DNA from 2 places in the Pseudoalteromonas sp. SG45-5 genome. Region 1 is predicted to be linked to the other one. Evidence: riboswitches for the same ligand, from Rfam matches in the RefSeq annotation. Region 1 holds a riboswitch; the other holds the start of a gene.

The links. Region 1 has a riboswitch for lysine ahead of lysC (lysine-sensitive aspartokinase 3). Riboswitches for the same ligand answer to the same signal wherever they lie in the genome.
Region 2: another riboswitch for lysine. It lies ahead of dapA (4-hydroxy-tetrahydrodipicolinate synthase); the one in region 1 lies ahead of lysC (lysine-sensitive aspartokinase 3).

Annotation. Positions count from the first base shown of each region.
Region 1 covers NZ_JACJEM010000005.1:44,278-48,708, forward strand. Annotated here, with positions in the region: gene H5119_RS02370 (4'-phosphopantetheinyl transferase superfamily protein) at 1-712, shown strand, start outside; gene lysC (lysine-sensitive aspartokinase 3) at 772-2,175, opposite strand; lysine riboswitch at 2,251-2,423, opposite strand; gene nhaD (sodium:proton antiporter NhaD) at 2,525-3,772, opposite strand; gene H5119_RS02385 (hypothetical protein) at 3,995-4,431, shown strand, end outside.
Region 2 covers NZ_JACJEM010000019.1:55,893-60,323, reverse strand. Annotated here, with positions in the region: gene H5119_RS08215 (PLP-dependent decarboxylase) at 1-1,006, opposite strand, end outside; gene H5119_RS08210 (2,3,4,5-tetrahydropyridine-2,6-dicarboxylate N-succinyltransferase) at 1,006-1,746, opposite strand; gene dapA (4-hydroxy-tetrahydrodipicolinate synthase) at 1,762-2,646, opposite strand; lysine riboswitch at 2,776-2,976, opposite strand; gene H5119_RS08200 (DNA-3-methyladenine glycosylase I) at 3,168-3,863, shown strand; gene H5119_RS08195 (YdiU family protein) at 3,875-4,431, shown strand, end outside.

The sequences.
Region 1 (4,431 bases):
ATTGGCAAAGTTACCGTTAGCTAATCACAGTATTTTACTCTTTAATGCTAAAACACTTGAGCTTAGTGACTTTAATTTGCCTGATTGCTTAAGCCCGTTTGAGTTAACCATTATATACCGCCGCAAAAGTCCGCAAGCTAAGCAGGAGTATTTAGCTACGCGGTTATTATTAAAACACCTTATTAAAGTAACGCAGCCGCAACATGCGCACGTAGCGCTTAATAAAATGAGTACAGAATTTGACGAGACAAGCTCAAAACTGCAAATACATGTGGAGGGTGATGTTATTAATACCTGTATTTCGCACTCGCATGGTTTAGTTGGGGTCGCGCTAAATTTTGATAAAAGTGAGTTTGGTTTTGATATTGAAAAAGTAAGCTTAAAGCGCCCATTTGAAAAGCTTGCTAAGCATTTTTATCATAATGATGAAATTACACTTATCACTGAGCCTACTAATACCCAAGCCCAAGCAGATACGTTTTTTAGAATTTGGACACTAAAAGAGTCACTTGCTAAAGCCACCAGCCGCCCTATTGCAAAGTTACTTAGCCCCAATGTGTTTGACGAATTACATAGAGCAAAGCTGGGGGCTTGCAGTAATCGCGTTACTGTAGTTGATAGCAGTGACAGCAATGTTTGTTTTGATGTAAGTGTGGTGCATAAAAAAAGCATCGGCTGGCGATGCTTTTTATTAACTGATTTTGTTAATTAATTTTGTTAAGTTTCTTTATTAACTGATGTTACTAGGTAATTTTCCTGAATAACCGTTACTTACGCAGCAAAATCATTTTCTAATAAACGGCTATGAATAGATTGCACTACGTTATCTGACTCAGTTTGCTCTACTAAAAAGCACAAGTTGTGTTTACTCGCACCGTGACAAATTAATCGAATATTAAAGTCTTTTAGTACACTCATTAAGTTCATTTCGTGTTGGCGTAATTGAATCTCAGAGCCAATAAGTGCCACCAATGTTAGGTTATTTTCTACCGACACATGGCAAAACTCTGCAAGCTTATCTAGGCATTCTTGATCAAGCTCTGGGCGCGAGGCGTTTTGCGCGTTATCAAGCGTTATGGCTACGCTGATTTCTGAGGTGGTTACCAAATCTACCGATATATTATATTCGCTTAATAGCGTAAATACGCGGGCTAAAAAGCCGCTTGCTAGGAGCATTTCTGGGCTTTTAAGAGTAAGCAAAATTTGGTTTTTACGTTGTGTTACTGCGCGTATACCTGGTTGTTGCGACTTTTCGCGCTCAATCCATGTACCACCACGTTCTGGCTCGCGGCTCGAACCAACAAATACGTTAATGTGACTACGGCTTGCGGGTAAAATAGTTGCGGGGTGCAATACTTTTGCACCAAAGGTCGCCATTTCAGCGGCTTCGTCAAAGCTTAAGCGTGCAATGGGCGTCGCTTTTGCGCACAAACGCGGATCGGTGCTAAAAATACCCACAACGTCAGTCCAAATATGCACGCTTTTAGCATTAATTGCTTCAGCCAATAGTGCTGCACTGTAGTCTGAACCACCTCGTCCTAGCGTTGTGGTTTGGCCGTACTCGTCACTGCCAATAAAGCCCTGAGTCACAATTACTTGAGCATCTAACAGCGGGATTAAATGTTCTCTAGCGGCTTGCGCTGTGGCTGCAACATTGGGCGTTGCTTTACCAAATTGGCTATCGGTTTTAAGCACCTTGCGCACATCAAAGCGATCGGCGTTTAAACCTTGTGAACGCAGCACCTGAGCAAACAAATACGACGACAAACGCTCACCAAAGCTAAGGAGCTCGTCGTGTTGTTGAGCGGTTGTTAGTGACTCTTGAGCCAATGTTTGAAATGCTTTTAGGGTTTCGTTAAAGCCAACCGCTAAATCGGCATCTAGCGATAACTCATCTAAAATAGTGTGTTGAATAGCAAGCACGCCGTTTATGTGCTCTTGGCGCTCACTTGAGGTAATACTTGATTTACACAGTGCGACTAAATGATTAGTTACGCCGGCACTGGCACTCACGGCAACAATACGTACGCTTTTATCTGCAACAATAATTTCGCTACAGCGACTCATCGCTTCAAAGTTTGCAACACTGGTTCCGCCAAATTTGGCAACGATGTAATCTGATTTTGCGCTTAACTCTGTTTGAGGCACTGTTTGTGGCGCTGATTGGGTAGTCATTTAGTCTCCTTTCGCGATATCCAAATCGCAATAAAACAAGAAGAACTTGGCAAAGGAATGCTTGAAGATAAGTCCACTGCCAGAAGCTCTCCACCTATATTGGTGACAGTTTTGAGGATTCAGCCCCATAAACCGAAAAACAATGACGACGTATCATTATTTTCCTCGGCGAGTACTTCCCTCCTTAATGATCATCGGCTTTCGTCGCCTAACATTAAGTACCTAAGTATCGCACCTCTTCTGAATGCTTTATTAACCAGTGGCTAATAAAACAAAACCCCACTAAGTAGCGGGGCTTTGAAAGTTATCGTTTAGACGTCTAGCTGTCAAGCATTTAATAATTTATGAGTTAAATAAAACTGCCCATGTAATACGAGCCCGCATATCCAACCGTGTAGCAAATTAATAAATGCAGCGATAAACGCAAGTAGCTCATAAAGGTAAGCGCTTTAACTTTACTCATGGCAATAATGCCCGCAGCCGACCCAATGATAAGCATTGAACCACCCACGCCCGTTGCATACGTAAACGACAACCAATGTTGTTGGCTCATTACTATATCGGCTTTTAATAATGCAGCGGTAAGCGGTACGTTATCGACCCCTGCTGATAATATGCCCATTAAGTAGTTTGCGTACTCGGGTGCCATTACCGTGTATAGGTCGGTAAATTTACTCAACATACCAATTTCTTTAAGTGCGCCAACAAGCAGCAGTACACCTACAAAAAACAATAATGTGTCGTATTCTATATCGCGAACAAAGTCAATTATGTCTTTGTTTATGTCTTTTTTGCGCATTAAAAATTGCGCTACTAAAAACATCACTGATAAGCCAAACAAAAAGGTGAGTAAAGGCGGTACACTGTAAATTACGCTCAGCGTTAATGTACTCACTACGGTAGATAAAAATATCACGGCAATGGTTATGTCGGTTTTTTCTATTCGGGTTTTACCCGCACGAGCAAACTCAACACGCCCTTTCATACCTATAGACAGCAACGCGGCTAGTAACATAACACTTGCAAGTGCTGGCGCTATAAGTAGTAATAAATGACCTATGGTTACTTTGCCATCTAAAAATATCATCAGTGTGGTTACGTCACCGGTTATTAGCGATACCCCACCTGAGTTAACCCCAAACACGATAAGCGTGGCGTATTTAATGAGTTTTTTAGGTTCAAGTTTTAACGACATTACAACGGCTAAAGAGATAAGCGTAGCCGTTACATTATCTGAAATCGACGAAAACAAAAACGCAAAGCCACCCACCAAAAACATGAGCTTTCTCTCGCTAATGCTTTTTGGCATAACACGATGAACAATATTTTCTATAAACCCCTTTGAATTTAAATACGCGACAAAGGTCATTGCAGCCATTAAAAATAGCCATAATGAGGCAATTTCTAAAATATTTTCGTTAAGGAGGTGTTGAACTGAATCGGAGCTTTGTCCGTGAAGAGGGTAGATAAAAAGAAGAATCCAGCAAAGCGTACCAAAAAATAATGTAGTTTTAGCTTTGTTGACATGGATTATATCTTCTATAACGATGAGCAAAAATGCAATCGCTATCAGGGTTAGAATAGTCGAGGAAACCATGGTAGATAAACAACCTTTGATATAGTTTTAAAGAACACGCAAAACAGAACCTTTCGCATGTGTCTGTTTTCGGCGCGGATTTTAGCACTGCCGCCGTGCAAAAACTATTATTAAATGGTCTTAAAAACGAATACTATATACAGACAAGGTTAATTAAAAACACGTAATAATGAGTATAAACTCGATACTCAATAATAAAATACTAGGATGTAGTAACGCCTTATGATCCCAGCAAAAAAGCTACTTAATACCTTAACCGAACATTGGGGTGTATTAGAGCTGTTATTTAAACGTTTTAAAATGGCTGACTTTAGCCTAAAAGACGTACAAAACGCGATTAAGCAAAAGCAGCCTACATGGTCAAACGAGCGCATTTACAAAGAAACAAATCGTTTATTAAACCAAGATATTTTAATTCCACTGGCTAAATCCTCACAACTTGAAATAAATCGTGCCATTGCCGATTTTGCCACTTTTTTACTGCAAGAAGAGCACTTAGGCTTAGCGCAAGAAATTAGCGTATTAGTTGACGATCTAGCTCGTTTAGGTAACCGCCTAGATAACGCTGGCGAAATAGAAGACTTTGACGATTTACGCCGCTACAGCCGTATTATGGATGATCGGGTGCGTAAAATAATGAAGCTATACGCACACAACGA
Region 2 (4,431 bases), on a different contig from region 1:
GCGCTGTACAAAGTGGCCCGTATAAAGTGACCGCTTGAGTTTTCGCACTGGATTCACGCAGTAATGCAGCAGGAAAGTCTTGGCTGGTAACAGCGGGGCGTAATAAATGATTTATACCGCCACTTAAAATAACTTGTTGTTGATTATAGTTTTGTTTGCGCTCTACTACTGGGTTTGCATAATGACCGCATTCGCCCACGGCGTAACGGCCAAGTTCCATCCATAACTCTTCTACGCCCGCATCATTTTTAATTTTAGCGAGCGCAGCAATTAAGTCATCCCAATCAAGTATTGTTTGGCTTTGTGTATAGGGAATGCCTAAACCACCACCTAAATCGAGAATTTTAAGGCTAATATTTAAATCGCCTGCAAGTTTGCTAAGAGGTGCAATCATTTGTGACCACAAGTCGCTTAGTTTTTGCGTGCTAAGCATGTTGCCCCACTGAAAAATGTGTAAGCCATCAAATTTAAGCGCAGGGTAGTCAGCTACATTGAGTGCTTGCCATTCATTACAACCTAAACCAAACGGCGTAAGGCTGTCGCCGCCCAGTGGGTTTTTTTCACCTTCAGGCCAACGTAATTGCACCCGCAGTAATACTTGTAACTGCGTATTTTGTAGTTGCGCTTGTTGGTTTAACCAACGTACTTGATTAAGGCTTTCGGCAACAAATATACGTACGCCGCGCTCAATAAAGTGTTTAATTTGTTTAGGGCTTTTTGCAGGCCCTGTGTTGAGCACGCGCTGTGAGCTAATGCCTTGTGCGAGTACTTGCTCAAGCTCACCTTTACTTGCTACGTCAAAATTAAAGCCAGCGCTGTCTAAACTTTGAATAATTTTAGACAGGGGATTTGCTTTTACCGCGTACCACAGTTTTACATCGGTTTGCGCAACTAAACGTGCAAGATGCATGTTTAGTTGATCTAGGTCGTAAACAAAAAAAGGCGTATCAAGTTGTTGTGTAATAGTATTTACAGCAGTTTTGATAGGCGTGCTCAAAAAGCTCATTATCGTAAAACCTCTTCAAGTAATAACGATGCATCGCTTTGCTGGTCGCGGTATTTAACTATTAACGCACAGGACATGCTTAAGCCTTGCTCGCGCGCCCACTCGTTTGACGCAGGGCGAGAGCCTGGTATTACAATGGCATATTCGGGGATTGGCTCGCCTTTATCTAGTTGGCGCTCGTTTACGCAGTCGTATACTGGAATAGTTGCTGATAAACGCACGCCAGGGGCAAGTGCTGCGCCTTTTTTAATGACCACGCCTTCAACAAGAATACAGCCTGCACCAATAAAGGCATCGTCTTCAACAACGACTGGGCTTGCACCAATTGGCTCAAGTACACCACCAAGCTGTACTGCAGCACTTAAATGTACGTTTTTACCTACTTGTGCACACGAGCCCACTAGTGCGTGGCTATCTACCATTGTGCCTTCGTCGATGTATGCACCAATGTTTATATACGCTGGTGGCATAATAATGGTGCCTTTAGCCACGTAAGCGCCACGGCGAACACTCGAGCCACCCGGCACCATGCGCACGCCATCGTCAGTGCTAAACTCTTGCGGAGCTAAGTTATGTTTATCAACAAAGCCACCTGCAAATTCAGTATTAGTGCCATTTTTAAAGGCTTCTAAAATGCCTTGTTTTACTTCTACGTTAGCTTGCCATTGGCCGCTTTCGTTTTGTGATGCTGCGCGTACTGCGCCCGATTCTAAATTATTTAATAGTTCTAACCAGCTCATTATAAAAACCTGTATTTAATGCCAAGATAAAATGGTGTTGTTTGCAGTTGTGATGCAATCGGTTTGAGTTAACTCAAGATGTGTTAAAGGTGGACGAAGTTGTGGGCTGCTTAAGCGACCTTGCAAATGCATCAATACCTTTACGGGAATGGGGTTTGCGACAGCAAATAGGCTATCAATGGCACTAGTCCACTGAGCAAATAAATTAGGATGTTGACCACTTAAACTACGTTTAACAAACTCGTGAGTTTGTGCGGGCCATGCGTTTGCAGCTACCGACACCAAACCTTTTGCGCCAGCTTGAGCAAAATAAGGCATTAGCGCATCGTCGCCACTAAAAATAGCCAAATTAGGCGCCGCTTGGCGGTAAGCTTCAAACTGAGCAATACTGCCGCTCGCTTCTTTTAGTGCCCATAAATTTTTATTGTTTTGTAAGTTTTGAATTGTTGCCGTTGGAATGCTTACACCACTGCGACCAGGTACGTTATAAAGCATACATGGGTGAGCGCTTGCATTAAGTAGGCTTTCAAACCAATGAGTTTGACCTATAGCGCCGGGCTTTGCATAAAGCGGTGAGCCAAGTAAAAAGCTATGAATTGGTAGTGTATTACAGTAGTTAACCCATTCAATTTGTTGCTTTAAGTTACTGCCGCCCACGGCAACCATAAGTGGTACACTTGGTTTTAGTTGGCATACGTGTTCAACAATGGCTTGTTGTTCTTTTAGCGTTAGCGCCAAGCCTTCGCCCGTACTGCCAAGTAGCAAAATACCGTTATGTGCCGCTTCTTGATCGCTAACCAGTTTAGTTAACGTGTTGTAGTCAACATCGCCGTGTTGATCCAATGGCGTAACGAGCGCGGTCCATAATGTGTAGTCGTTTATATTGAAGTTATTGGTCATCTCTCACGAACTTATAAGTTATTCGAAGAGTTAAAAAGCTTTATGGAAGGAGCCGCATTAACGTCGTTCGAACTAATAATTCGAAGAGCGAATGGGCTTAAAATAATAGGGCGCACGGCCTTAATATTTAAGACCAGAAGCTCTCCACCAAACTAATAAGCTACTTTTTATAAGCAGCTATTGGTGACAGTCGCTAGGGTTCAACCTAGTCGCCCGAAATAAACACCTCGCAAAAGTGGTTACTTCTCGGCGTTAATTCCCCTCACGTATGCTCACTGGAGTTTGCGCTCCTAACATACGCTACCTGAATAACGCACCTCTTCTAGCCCTTTGCACCTGTTTGAAGAGTAAAACTTACAAACCTGTGCAATTTAAATAGGGTAATTGCAGCGATTAAAGCATTTTAGCCGTCTGGGTGTCAAGCGACTAAATATAGATTAATTCATCGATAATGGGAGTGGTTACGTATTGGCTGCTTTTCTCGTACACTAGCAGCATAAGTAGTGAGGTATTTAATTAGTATGGAAAAATTTAGCGATATTTATAAGCGAGCGGTAGAGCGAAAAGGTTCTGAAAAAATGCTTAAGTTATTACTTGCAAAACCGCTATCTAAAAAACAACTAAGCACGTTAAGTGACGACGATTGGCTGGAAGAATTTACTCGAAAAGTATTTCAAAGCGGCTTTTATTGGTCAGTCATTAATAATAAGTGGTCGGGATTTAGAGAAGTTTTTTGGGATTTTAGCGTTGATAAGTTATTAATGATGCCACCTGATATGCTGGAACAAAAAGCAACGGATGAGCGAATTGTTCGTAACTATAAAAAGGTAAAGACAATTACCGAAAATGCTTACATGATCCACGAAATAGCACAAGAACATGGCAGCTTTAGCCAGTTTGTCGCTAATTGGCCAGCAGACGATATTATTGGTTTATGGGCGTATTTAAAAAAGCATGGCGCGCGTTTAGGCGGAAATACAGGGCCTTATGCGCTACGAGCTCTTGGTAAAGATACTTTTTTACTCTCACGCGATGTAGAGAATTATTTGCGTGCCCATAAAATTATAGACGGCGGCTTACAAACTAAAAAGTCACTGAGTGCAGCCCAAGCCTTTTTTAATGAAATGCAAAAGCAAAGTGGCTTAAGTATGCAAGAGTTAAGCTTAATTGTGGCCTATGGTGTAGGCGATAACCGTGTTGGTATAAGCCAGCAATAATAGGAATTACCATGAAATTAGTGCCAAGATATACGCAAATAGCCGAAAACTTTGCGATAGAAGATTCCCCTGCAAGTGTTGCCTCTCCTCAGTTATTGCTGTGGAATGAGAGCTTAGCAAAAGAGTTTAATATTAACGTTGCTGCTGATTTGCGTGCTAGCACTTTTAGCGGTAACGAAAAACAGGCAATTCCTGCAGTAGCACTTGGTTACTCTGGGCACCAATTTGGACATTTTTCACAACGTTTAGGCGATGGGCGAGCGCATTTACTGGGCGCTATTAATGATGATAAAAATCAGCTGTGGGATATTCAATTAAAAGGCTCTGGTGCTACTCCTTACTCAAGAGGGGGTGATGGGCGTTGCGCACTTGGTCCTGCTATTCGTGAATACGTAATGAGCGAGGCAATGCATGCGCTGGGAGTTAAAACCACACGCTGTTTAGCGGTTGTTGGTAGTGGTGAAACGGTTTATCGTAATCCGCCACAAGCAGGCGCAATAGTTACTCGCTTAGCAACCAGTCATATTCGTGTTGGTTCATTTCAATGTTTAGCGACGCAAGGCGATGT